4 regions of the Psychrosphaera ytuae genome follow, and region 4 is predicted to be linked to each of the others. Evidence: predicted binding sites of a transcription regulator. Region 4 holds the regulator's gene; each other region holds the start of a gene.
The links. The regulator sigma-54, encoded in region 4, starts transcription at its own class of promoters, with help from an activator protein. The targets are predictions, from matches to a motif close to GTTGGCACGNNNNTNGNNT.
Positions count from the first base shown of each region.

Region 1: the regulator sigma-54 is predicted to act here: its motif matches at 1,590-1,608, upstream of J1N51_RS03995 (Lcl C-terminal domain-containing protein).
Region 2: the regulator sigma-54 is predicted to act here: its motif matches at 1,388-1,406, upstream of J1N51_RS08430 (DUF4097 family beta strand repeat-containing protein).
Region 3: the regulator sigma-54 is predicted to act here: its motif matches at 1,535-1,553, upstream of flgF (flagellar basal-body rod protein FlgF).

Region 1 covers NZ_CP072110.1:894,926-898,089, reverse strand. The annotation lists gene J1N51_RS04010 (XTP/dITP diphosphatase) at 1-231, opposite strand, end outside; gene J1N51_RS04005 (Fe-Mn family superoxide dismutase) at 359-940, opposite strand; gene J1N51_RS04000 (Grx4 family monothiol glutaredoxin) at 1,188-1,532, shown strand; gene J1N51_RS03995 (Lcl C-terminal domain-containing protein) at 1,729-3,164, shown strand, end outside.
Region 2 covers NZ_CP072110.1:1,893,198-1,896,361, forward strand. The annotation lists gene J1N51_RS08420 (bifunctional diguanylate cyclase/phosphodiesterase) at 1-367, opposite strand, end outside; gene J1N51_RS08425 (M48 family metallopeptidase) at 463-1,263, opposite strand; gene J1N51_RS08430 (DUF4097 family beta strand repeat-containing protein) at 1,478-2,233, shown strand; gene J1N51_RS08435 (PGPGW domain-containing protein) at 2,252-2,491, shown strand; gene tuf (elongation factor Tu) at 2,731-3,164, opposite strand, start outside.
Region 3 covers NZ_CP072110.1:3,162,911-3,166,074, forward strand. The annotation lists gene J1N51_RS13905 (chemotaxis protein CheW) at 1-273, shown strand, start outside; gene J1N51_RS13910 (chemotaxis protein CheW) at 298-792, shown strand; gene J1N51_RS13915 (DUF2802 domain-containing protein) at 828-1,328, shown strand; gene flgF (flagellar basal-body rod protein FlgF) at 1,601-2,368, shown strand; gene flgG (flagellar basal-body rod protein FlgG) at 2,390-3,164, shown strand, end outside.
Region 4 covers NZ_CP072110.1:2,673,259-2,676,422, reverse strand. The annotation lists gene lptA (lipopolysaccharide transport periplasmic protein LptA) at 1-443, shown strand, start outside; gene lptB (LPS export ABC transporter ATP-binding protein) at 443-1,168, shown strand; gene J1N51_RS11890 (RNA polymerase factor sigma-54) at 1,217-2,713, shown strand; gene hpf (ribosome hibernation promoting factor) at 2,747-3,034, shown strand; gene ptsN (PTS IIA-like nitrogen regulatory protein PtsN) at 3,130-3,164, shown strand, end outside.

The sequences.
Region 1 (3,164 bases), 1.6 Mb from region 4:
TAACGCGGCAACTTCGAGACCAGAGTCATCAGCAATACAAGGTAAACCTGTCATTTCGGCAGCATGGCGGGCTTTAATAATGGCATTTTCGACAAAGGTGGTACCTGTCTCTGGGACGTCTCCGACATTATATTGCTTTTGCGGAACAACATTAAAACCCAACGGCGCCAACATTTCTTGTAACTCATTGACTTTACCTTGATTGCCGGAGGCTAATAACAACTCTTTCATTACCTTGTCCTATCTTTTATCCAAAAAAGCATTCCAAATGCGGTTCGCGCGAAGGGCGCATGATACAAAAAAAAACGCCAAGTTAATACAAACTTGGCGTCTTTAACGATCAGTTTACTAGAAACTATTATGCGAAGTTTTGATTCGCGAAGTCCCAGTTTACTAATGCCCAGAAACCTTTTAGGTATTCAGGACGTACGTTGCGGTAATCGATGTAGTAAGCGTGTTCCCACAGGTCAACAGTGATAAGAGGTGTAACACCTTCTTCAGTGATTGGCGTGCCAGCATTAGACGTGTTTACGATGTCTAAAGAACCGTCAGCTAATTTAACTAACCAAGTCCAGCTTGAACCGAAGTTGTTAACTGCTTTGTCATTGAATGCTTCTTGGAACTTCTCGAAAGAACCCCATTTTGCGTTGATTGCGTCAGCTACTGCACCAGTAGGAGCGCCACCGCCGTTCGGGCTTAAAGAATTCCAGTAGAACGTGTGGTTCCAGATTTGTGCTGCGTTGTTGAATACGCCACCTTCAGAAGTTTTAACGATTTCTTCTAGAGATTTGCCTTCAAACTCAGTACCACCGATTAGACCGTTTAATTTTACAACGTAAGTGTTGTGATGCTTACCATGGTGAAAGTCTAAAGTCTCTGCTGAGATATGAGGTTCTAATGCATCTTTAGCATATGGTAGTGCTGGTAATTCGAATGCCATAATGGTTGTCTCCGTTGGCTTTGTTTATGTTTATTGATAAAATCGACGGACTTGATTGATAACTCTCAAGTGTCCGTTTTGTATTTTATTTTAATGTGCTGGACTTGAAAAAGCCCAATCTGTTCATACTTAATAAGACTTAAAGATTGATTTTCAAGTCTAAAATTACAAAACGCCTTATTTTATTTTTAAGATCAGGCTTAAGTCTAGTCGTCGTGAAAAAAATTACCATTAAGTTGAGGTTACAATGGAAACCATTGAAAAAATTAAAAAACAGATCGCAGAAAACCCAATTCTTTTATACATGAAGGGCAGCCCGAAATTGCCATCATGTGGTTTTTCATCGCAAGCCTCACAAGCCCTAATGCAGTGTGGCGAACCGTTCGCATACGTAGATATTCTACAAAACCCAGATATCCGTGCTGAGTTACCAGCTTATGCAGAGTGGCCAACATTCCCACAACTATGGGTTGAAGGCGAGTTAATCGGCGGTTGTGACATCATCTTAGAGATGTTCCAAAAAGGCGAACTTCAGCCGTTAATTAGCGAAACAGCCGCTAAATTCAAAACTGAAGAAGACGCGTCTGAGTAATTTAGGCACTGCTTAATCATCGAATTAAACAAAAACCGACCTGATGGTCGGTTTTTTATTGGCGTAAGAATTGCTTTCAACAGATGACTAGTACTAACATTTATACGTAATTTTCGAGTAATTGTCGGTTACCAAAAAGCGTTTAGGTGCTTTTGTTGTTTTCCTTTGGTGTTGTATTTAAGGTGTTTGAACACGTATGAGATTATTTTCTGTCCTATTTTTTACTTTGCTGCTAACCGCCTGCGGTGGTAGTGAACCAGAAGGGCCGTCAGGCGCTAATGTTGCAAGTATTAACTTAGGCAGCGATATGGTGGTGGCAGAAGGGCAAGTGATTGCCATTACGGCAGTGGTTTACCCAACAGAAGGGGCGACGACGTGGACCCAAATTGAAGGGCCGGCTATTGAGGACTTTCCAACTGATGCAGCACTAGAGCTTAGTGTTTTAGCGCCACAAGTCGATGTAGATACGGATATTGTTATAGAGGTCGTTTACGTTGCACCAGACGGTCAAAGAGTTGACGATCAAGTTACAATCACGGTTAAAAATATTCCTCGCAACCCTGTAGCAGTCATAGATAATACCTCATCGGCCGTCGCACCGTATAAAACATTTGAGTTGATCACCTTATCAGGTAAAAACAGTTACGATACGGACGGCGAAGTTCGTGCTTATCAGTGGCGACAAATAGACACGCATATTCCGCTTCAGTTTTTCTCGGCGACCGACGGTGATACGGTAACCATTCAAGCGCCGTATGTAGAAGCGTTAACTCACTTTCAAATCGAACTAACGGTAACCGATAACTTCGAATTAATTGGTACCAACATTATTACCATTCCAGTCGCTGCTGCGGCAGGTACGGTCAGCCCGGATGCAGGCCAAGATCAGACAGTCAATGAGTTCTCTCTAGTAAAGCTCGATGCGTCTAACAGCTTCTCAGTCGACAATGTGATTTCTTGTACTTGGACACAAATTAGTGGCATCAGTGTTGACTTAATCAACGCTGACCAATGTATCGCCGAGTTTTATGCGCCCAATGTAGACATTACAGAAGCGCTGAGTTTTCAGGTTGAAGCAATCGATGGCAATGGCAACAGCTCTACGGATACGGTCAACGTCACCGTTAATCCACTTAATTTGGGGACATTACATGACACGGGTGTCGTTGATTGTTACGACGATGACGGTCTGATCCCTTGTGACAATGTGGATTATCCCAACCAAGATGCAGACTCAGGTCGCGACTCGGTCGCCAATGCAATAGATAAATACGGTGCAGGTGAAAAAACCTTCGATTTTACCAAATTTGACGTCAATGGCGATGAGCTAAGCAATGACGCGTTGGTGTTTAGCTGCGTCCGTGACAACTTCACTGGCCTCGTTTGGGAAGTGAAAGAGTCAAATGCATCACCTCAGTACAGTGCTTTGCGCGGAGTCGAGAACTACTATTCAATCGTTGACGAAGCTAACCCTGTGGGTTCATGTCCATCTGCTTATGTCTGTTCGGTCGAGGCCTATATTGAAGCGGTAAATGATCAGGCCTTTTGTGGCGGCGCCAACTGGCGACTACCGACTTATATAGAGTTAATGGGGATCATGGATTATGGCGACACAGATCAAAATAGCTTGTT
Region 2 (3,164 bases), 780 kb from region 4:
ATAACATGAACACAAAAGTAAGTTCAGGCCAGCCGGTTAAAGTAGGTAAGACGAGCATAGGGAGCATCATCCAACCAAGAGCAATTGCAATAAAAGCTCTGAATAGACTCCAAGTCCAAGCTTTGTAGTTTTCTACCTGAGGTTGTTTTTTAAGGCGTAAATTAGCCCAAAAGAGGCGGCCGTATAGCCCGACCATTAACAACAACCAAGCGGTTAAAAACGGCGTGCTAATATCTTTGAGAAACAGTAGAAAAAAAGCCCCTACTGCCGTTATTCCTAATAGTGGCAACCCTCTCAAATCCGAGTGTAATTTACTCGCCAACTCGGATCTGAAAAAGTTAGATTCAATCTTTGCAATTACTTCCATTTACATCACTCGTATCAAATTGATACAGAATTCTAGTGTGCAAAACACAAGTTAAAGTTGCAATATTAAGTTTCTTGTCAATTTGTTACGAAATGTTAAGACTTAGAGCAATTCGGCTTTTGTTTGCTTGCCTTATATAAGGGCTCCGTCTTAGTTAAGTTTTCGGTTAACTTTTTAATTCGCGTTTCGTGCGAGGGGTGAGTTGACATGAACTCAGGAGGTGAGCCCGCACTCGCTTTAGCCATATTGCGCCACAGTTTCACTGCAGCTTGTGGATTAAAACCAGCTTGGGCCATAAGATTTTGACCTATGATATCGGCTTCTTTTTCATGAGAACGACCATATGGCATCAGTACCCCATACTGTACACCAAGCCCAAGCCCTGCCATTACCATACTTTGAGTTTGCGGGTCTTGAGTTGAGAGACCAATATTTATTACCTGAAGTCCCGTCTGAGCTAACGAACTAGACGACATACGTTCATTAGAGTGGTTTGCAATCACGTGACCGACTTCATGGCCCATAATTGCGGCTAACTGATGTTGGTTTTCTGTTACTTGCAGAATACCGGTATACACACCAATTTTTCCACCAGGTAAGGCAAAAGCATTGATTTGTTCCGAATCGAACAGAACGACTTCCCAGTCACCATTATGAGCATCTTTCGCAACATAAGGCGTGATAGCATCAGCAACACACTGGACAAACTGAGTTAATTTCTTGTCCTTGCTAATAGGAAGTTGCTGTTTCATCTCTTCAAAAGACTGAGCTCCCATAGTAGCCATTTTTTCCTCTGAAAATAACGTAATTTGATTTCTACCAGTTGGTGACTTTGCACAGCCACTAATAACCGACATTAACAAACACGACAACAACGCATACCCTAACTTGCTCATAATCCCATTCCTATAAATTTGGCTAAAAAACCTAATAATTAGTTTAAGTTACCACTGACTACCATGGATGAAAAACCCAACATTTATAAATCATTGATTTAATTAATAAATAAATTTTAATAATTATTGCCCGCAATTTGCTTTAAACCTTTGTAATCAATTTAGTGACGAATAGACACTAAAGTTTAAATAAAAAGAATGAAAAGGAAACTCCGTGAAAAAATTAATGACTGCTGCACTCATGACGACTTTATTATCTGGCTGTGTTATTCACGTTGGGCATAGCAAAGAAGCGAATATAACTTATGAAGACCACTTAGCACTGAGTTCATCAGGCATTACGACACTAATTATTGATAACGGAGCGGGTGACATCATTGTCAAAGGTGATGAACTCACGGACGAGATCAATGTAGATGCTTATATTCGCACCGACAATAAAGAAAAAATTGAGTTCTCACTAGAACGTCGCGGTACTAAAGCCTACCTAATCGGCAGCTATCAATCAGGGATCAACATGTGGAATGGCAATTCTCCTAGCGTCGATTTAACGATTTCGATGCCAGACAATATTGCGGTTGTAATCGATGATGGCAGTGGCGATGTGTTTATGAGTGAAATCAAATCAGACGTTACCATCGATGACGGTTCGGGCTCGATAGACCTAAAAAACATTAAAGGCAACATTACAATTGAAGACGGCTCTGGATCAATCGATATCAACAACATCATCGGTAATATTGACGTTGAAGATGGCTCCGGAAATATCTCTGTCGACGAAGTGACAGGAAAAGTCGTCATCGATGATAACTCCGGAAGTATTTCGGTAACAAACACCGGAGATACTGTCGTTATTGAAGATGGTTCAGGCGATATCCTTGTCAAAAACACCAAAGGATTAACTATCCTTGATGACGGCAGTGGTGACCTAGATATCATCAATATCGACGGAAAAGTTTCTATTGATTAACCAGTAGGGTATACGTTTATGTTACGAACAGTGCGATTTTTATTTATCAATATTGTTGGCGGATTACTGGTTCTATTAGGATTGGTGTTTATCATCATTCCCGGACCTTCGTTATTGTTATTGATCCCTGGACTATTTATTTTGAGCTACGAATACGACGTTGCCAAAGACTGGCTTAAAAAGTGTCAAAATCTTTTAAGCGTTAGTGCAAGGTGGCTAGATGCAAAAATCGCAATGTGGAAAGGACGTAAACATTAACTCCGCAAGTCACTAATTTAGAGACATAAAAAAGCGCTCAAAGAGCGCTTTTTTATTTTAATCTATCGGGTTCGATCATGAGGTTAGACCGAGGAAGAAGCGCGCAGTGTGCAAATGCACATGAGCTTGACCACCAGGGACGGTGGAAAAGCCGAAAATGCAGGACAAAGTTTTCGGTAACCGCAAAACAAAAAAGGCTCCCGAAGGAGCCTTTTCAATAATCAGTTATAAATAACAGATTAGTCTAGGATTGATGCAACAACACCAGCACCTACAGTACGGCCACCTTCACGGATAGCGAAACGTAGGCCTTCGTCCATCGCGATTGGAGCGATTAGCTCAACAACCATCTTGATGTTGTCACCTGGCATTACCATTTCTACGCCTTCTGGTAACTCAACTGCACCTGTTACGTCTGTTGTACGGAAGTAGAACTGTGGACGGTAACCTTTGAAGAATGGAGTATGACGACCACCTTCTTCTTTAGATAGTACGTATACTTCTGATTCGAACTTAGTGTGTGGGTTGATTGAACCTGGCTTCGCTAGTACTTGACCACGCTCAACTTCGTCACGCTTAGTACCACGTAACAATGCACCAATGTTCTCACCTGCACGACCTTCGTCTAGAAGCTTACGGAACATCTCAACACCTGTACAAGTTGTCTTTGTAG
Region 3 (3,164 bases), 490 kb from region 4:
GCACGCTGGGTAATGCCAGAAAAATACAGCGCAGAACTTCAAGCCGAACTAGACTATAAATATCTGATTATGTTGGGTGAAAGTGATTGGGGGTTAGCAGCGGAGCAGTTGGTAACAACCGAGTACATTCAACCAGAAGACGTCAAGTGGCGAAAACACCCAGGAAAACGCCCTTGGTTGTTAGGGACAATTAAAGAAAAAATGTGTGCTTTGTTGCACGTATCGGATTTGATTGCCATGCTTGATAAAGGCATCAATGCACGGCAAGAGTAAGATTTTAAAGTAGGAGTTGCTCAGATGAGTGAAGAAAGAGCCCCAGTGAATAAATTAGCTGATGGAAATGATGAAGTATTGCAGTGGGTGACATTTCGATTAGAAGATGAAACCTATGGCATCAACGTGATGCAGGTTCAGGAAGTTCTAAGATACACTGAAATTGCTCCAGTCCCTGGCGCGCCAGATTATGTTCTGGGTATCATCAATCTACGTGGTAACGTGGTAACAGTCATTGATACTCGTGCTCGATTTGGGCTTCCTTCAGGTGATGTCAGTGACAACTCTCGTATCGTAATCATCGAATCTGATAAGCAAGTCATTGGTATTTTGGTCGATAGCGTCGCTGAAGTGGTTTATCTAAAATCTTCTGAAATCGATAGCGCGCCTAATGTTGGTACTGATGAAAGTGCTAAATTCATTCAGGGCGTGAGCAACCGTGATGGTCAATTGTTGATACTTGTTGACCTTAACAAGCTAATGACGGACGAAGAGTGGGACGAAATTTCAGATATCTAATCTGACAAGGTCAGTCGTCCTAAAGGAAAATGACGGTGAGTGAGACAGTGAATTTAGAATACATTATTGGTGGGGTGGCCTTTGTCGTTTTGACAGCGGTTATCTTCTGGCTATTCACACTGTCTTCTCGAGTTCGTCAACTGACAGAAAAAGTAAATCAAAACTCAAAATCAGGCCAAGAACAGCAAGAAGTTATTTTTTCAGAAATTAACGCATTGCGCAAAGAGTGCCAATCACTCCAGTCACAAATCAAACAAGCATATTCTGGGATTGAACAGAAAGACAAATCAACCCAGTCTCTACTCAACCAATTACAAAACAATCAACAGCAGCAGCTTGAACTCATTACTGAGCTCAACAATAAGGTACTGTTATTAGAGCAGGATAATGAGCCTAACCGCCTTTATTCCCGTGCTAAGAAAATGGTTGAACTAGGTGCAGACATAGACGAAATCGTGATGGAATGTGAACTATCAAGAGCAGAGGCCGAACTCCTGCTGGCGATGCAAAGACAATCCAAGTCAAAATCTGCTTAATCCTTACCACATTTTAAACTTTTTTATCCGACTCCACACTTTCTTTAACACAAAGTGTATAACTTCCTGTTCCGAGTAAGTTATTAAGTCCTTTGTTTATTTTTGAGTTTTTAGACTCAAATTCACCAACTAATCAATCTTCTCAAGTTCTTGATTTTAATTGGTAAAATTGCATTTTGCTTTAATTAAACAAACTCAAACATGCCTCTGGCACGATCTATGCTTTTCCTTACCATCTAATTAAATACGTCGAGCATTTGACGGAGGAAGAGATGGACAAGTTACTTTACGTATCCATGTCAGGAGCAAAACAAAACCTAATTGGCGTATCAATGAACGCCAACAACTTGGCTAATGCCAAGACGGTAGGCTTTCGCTCTGATTTCGAGCAGCAGCGCTCGATGCAAGCGTTTGGTGATGGGTTGCCGTCGCGAGTGTTTGCAATGGAAGAGCGTCCTGGTTCAAGAATGCATCACGGTGCGATCGCGACGACGGGTAGAGACTTGGACATTGCGATTTCTGGTCGAGGCTGGTTGGCCGTTCAAGATAAAAATGGCGAAGAGGCTTACACCCGTGAGGGCAACCTTCAAGTGACCAGTGACGGTTTATTGACGACAGCCAAAGGCACGCCAATCTTGGGTGAGGGTGGACCAATTGTCATTCCTATCCCAGTGGAGAAAGTTGAAATCAGTCCAGACGGCAGTATTCAAGTTCGTCCGCAAGGTGCGCCGGCAAACTTTTTAGAAGTTGTAGATCGCATCAAAGTAATTGAGCCGCCAAACGACAATGATTTAACAAAAGGTTTAGACGGCTTATTCCGATCTAAGCAACAGGTGTTGTTTAACGAAGACTGTGGTTTTTGTGAAGCATCTCCAGACATTCGAATCGTCAGTGGAGCGTTAGAAATGAGTAACGTAAACCCAGTCGAAGAAATGGTGGCAATGATCTCGCATCAGCGTCAATACGAGATGCAGATCAAGATGATGAAAAAGGCCGAAGAAATCGACCGTTCTCAAGACACATTATTAAGAATTGTATAAATAGGTAATTAGGAGGCAGTTATGCATCCAGCATTGTGGATTAGTAAAACCGGTTTAGATGCTCAGCAAACCGATATTGCGGTTATTTCAAATAACTTAGCAAATGCGAGCACAGTAGGTTTCAAAAAAAGCCGAGCGATTTTTGAAGACTTGTTGTATCAAAACATCAACCAACCTGGTGGCCGATCTTCACAAGACACGGAATTGCCTAATGGTTTGATGCTTGGTGCTGGTACCAAAGTGGTTGCAACCCAAAAGAACTTTTCGCAAGGAAACATGACAACTACTGAAAACAGTTTGGATGTCATGATCCAAGGACATGGCTTTTTTGAGATTCAACGTCCAGACGGTACGGTTGCGTATACACGAAATGGTCAGTTTTCCCTTGATGAAAACGGTCGAATCGTAACTTCTGGTGCCGGCTTTCCGTTACAGCCAGAAATGAACGTTCCGGAAAATGCAAAATCGATCACGATTTCTCAACAAGGCGAGGTATCTGTTCAGCTTCCTGGTGAAGGGGCGGGCGTTATTATTGGCCAGTTAACCATTAGTGACTTCATTAATCCTTCAGGTCTAGAGCCAATCGGTCAGAACTTATTTACAGAGACAGGTGTCAGTGGTGCTCCGCTGCAAGGTAACCCTGGTGTAGATGGGCTTGGTATTTTGGTTCAAGGTGCACTTGAAACCTCCAACGTTAACGTAACCGAAGAGCTGGTAAACATGATTGAGTCGCAACGAGTTTATGAAATGAACTCTAAAGTCATCTCATCAGTGGACCAAATGCTTGGCTTTATTA
Region 4 (3,164 bases):
ACCTGACTATCGATGCACAAGAGCAAGACTTAAACTTTAAAAAGAACACTATGTTTTTCAAAGGTAATGTTCAGATCAACCAAGGTTCGATGAAAATCAAAGCGGATGAGCTATATGTCATCACAAAAGACGGTGCCGCCGAAAAATTGATCGCAAAAGGCAGTCCAGCTACCTTTTCACAGAGCAGTTCAGAAGGCGATGAACTAGAAGCGAACGCGACAGAAGTCATCTATTTGGTCAACGAGCGAATTCTTGAATTGAGAGGCTCTGCAAAGTATCGTCAAGGCGGTTCTGTGGTTGATAGTGCAAACGGTAACATTACATTCGATTTAGAAAACAAACGCGTTAAAGCAGTTGGTGGCACCGAGAACAATGGTCGTGTTACAACAACCATCAAAATCAAGCCAAAAACAAATAACGAAAAAGATTCAGGTAACGATTAATGACAAAGTTAGTCGCTCAACATTTAGCGAAGTCATATAAAAGTCGACAGGTCGTCAAAGACGTTAGCTTGTCAGTAGAAGCCGGCCAGGTCGTAGGCTTATTAGGCCCCAATGGTGCTGGCAAAACGACAACTTTTTACATGATTGTTGGCCTTGTACCAAATGATAAAGGTTTGATTCAGCTCGACGACATAGACTTGAGTCACGAACCTATGCACGTTCGAGCTCGAAAAGGAATCGGCTACCTGCCGCAAGAGTCTTCTATCTTCAGAAAATTAACGGTTTCACAAAACATCATGTCAGTTTTGCAAATGCGTAAAGACATTGACGCAAACCAGCAAGCTGATTTACTGGATGATTTAATCGCCGAATTTCATATTGACCACATTCGAGATAGCCAGGGTATGGCGCTATCCGGTGGTGAGCGACGTCGAGTCGAAATTGCCCGAGCACTTGCAGCAGACCCTAAAATTATCTTGCTTGATGAACCATTTGCTGGTGTTGATCCTATCTCAGTGATCGATATCAAAAAAATTATTCAACAACTCACGGCAAAGGGCATTGGCGTGTTAATTACAGATCATAATGTCCGTGAAACACTTGATGTCTGTGAAAAAGCCTATATCGTTAGTCATGGGGAGCTAATTGCCGAAGGCACCCCAGCGGAAGTTTTAGAAAGTGAGATCGTTAAGCAAGTTTATCTTGGTGACCAGTTCAAACTTTGATAATTTATAAAGAGATAATCTTAATTAAGTCAGTAAGTTCCGGATAAGATGAGACCTACACTCCAACTCAAAATGGGTCAGCAGTTAACAATGACCCCGCAATTGCAACAAGCGATTAGACTGTTGCAACTGTCGTCTTTGGAATTGCAACAAGAAATCCAAGAAGCCTTGGATAGCAATCCTTTATTGGAGTCCGATGACTTTGATAACTACGATGGCCAAGAAGCCTCGGAAGTTACTCAAATCGACACTCATCAAGAAAGCCAAGAAAACGGCGCGAGTAACGATGACGAAATCGAATGGACCAAGGACGAGATAAGCACTAACGAAGCACTGCAAGATCAAACCATGGGAGATGAGCTTCCTACAGACTCTACATGGGATGATTACATGAGCGCAGCCCCTGCTAGTTCTGGGCCGGCTTATGAAGGTGAAGACACTGTCTATCAAGGTGAGACTACAACCAACATCCAAGATCATTTACGTTGGCAGCTTAATCTATCCCCTTTTTCTGAACATGATCTGGCAATTGCCACGGCTATCATTGATGCCATAGACGAAAAAGGCTTTTTAACTGTTTCAACTGAAGACATTGTAGAGGCAGTTGATATTGAAGACGTTGAAATAGAAGAAGTTGAAGCCGTCTTAAAACGCGTCCAAAACTTCGACCCTATCGGTGTCGCATGCCGAGGATTGCAAGAGTGTATGGTTGTGCAGTTACGTCAATACAGCGACGACACACCTTGGAAAAAAGAGGCCATTGACCTCATTCAAGAACACATAGATTTATTGGGTAACCGTGATTACCGCACGATTATCCGCAAAACCAAACTCAAAGAACACGAGCTCAAAGAAACACTAGAGCTGATTCAAACCCTCAACCCTAACCCTGCAAGCATAGTGATTAAAGACGAAATTGATTACGTCATCCCTGATGTGAGCGTGGTTAAGAAAAAAGGTCGTTGGATAGTTGAGCTAAATCCGAATTCTATGCCTAAAATTAAAGTGAACGAACAATACGCTTCACTGTCTAAAACGGCAAAGAACAATTCTGACGCGCAGTTTGTTCGTTCTCACTTACAAGAAGCTAAGTGGTTTATTAAGAGTTTGGAAAGTAGAAACGACACATTGTTAAAAGTATCAAATTGTATTGTGCAACAGCAGCAAGCCTTTTTCGAATATGGGCCGGAAGCGATGAAGCCGATGGTATTGAATGATGTAGCGGAAATGGTCGATATGCATGAGTCAACAATCTCACGTGTGACGACTCAAAAGTACATGCACACACCAAGAGGAATATTTGAACTCAAATACTTCTTCTCAAGTCACGTCAGTACTGAAAATGGCGGTGAATGTTCATCTACCGCTATCCGCGCCTTAATCAAAAAGCTAGTTGCTGCAGAAAACCAAGCTAAACCGCTAAGTGACAGTAAGATTGCTGATATCCTGGCCGAACAGGGCATCCAAGTAGCCAGGAGAACTATCGCAAAATACCGGGAATCGTTAAACATTCCCCCTTCAAACCAAAGAAAACGATTGGTGTAGTTTCACCAATCAAATCAAAAGAAGGAAGAGCATATGCAAATTAACCTAACTTGTCGTCACGTCGAGCCTACTGAGTCATTAAAAGACTATGTAGATACGAAATTTGCAAAATTAGAACGTCATTTCGATCATATTAACAACGTCCATGTGATTTTAGACGTCGAAAAACTGATACAACGCGCAGAAGCGACTATGCATGTTAATGGTGGTGAACTTTTTGCCACATCTGAACATAGTGATATGTACGCAGCCATTGATTCTTTAATTGATAAACTTGACCGTCAGGTCAAAAAACACAAAGAAAAATTAACTCGGCACTAAAGGTTAATTTTAAGTAATACTAGAGGCGCTAAGGACGGCGCCTTTTAACTCATCTTTTGAGACGAAAATCAAAAGACCCAAGCAGTAAAAATGCCATGAAATTAAAAGTACTTCTGCAGCCTGAATGCAC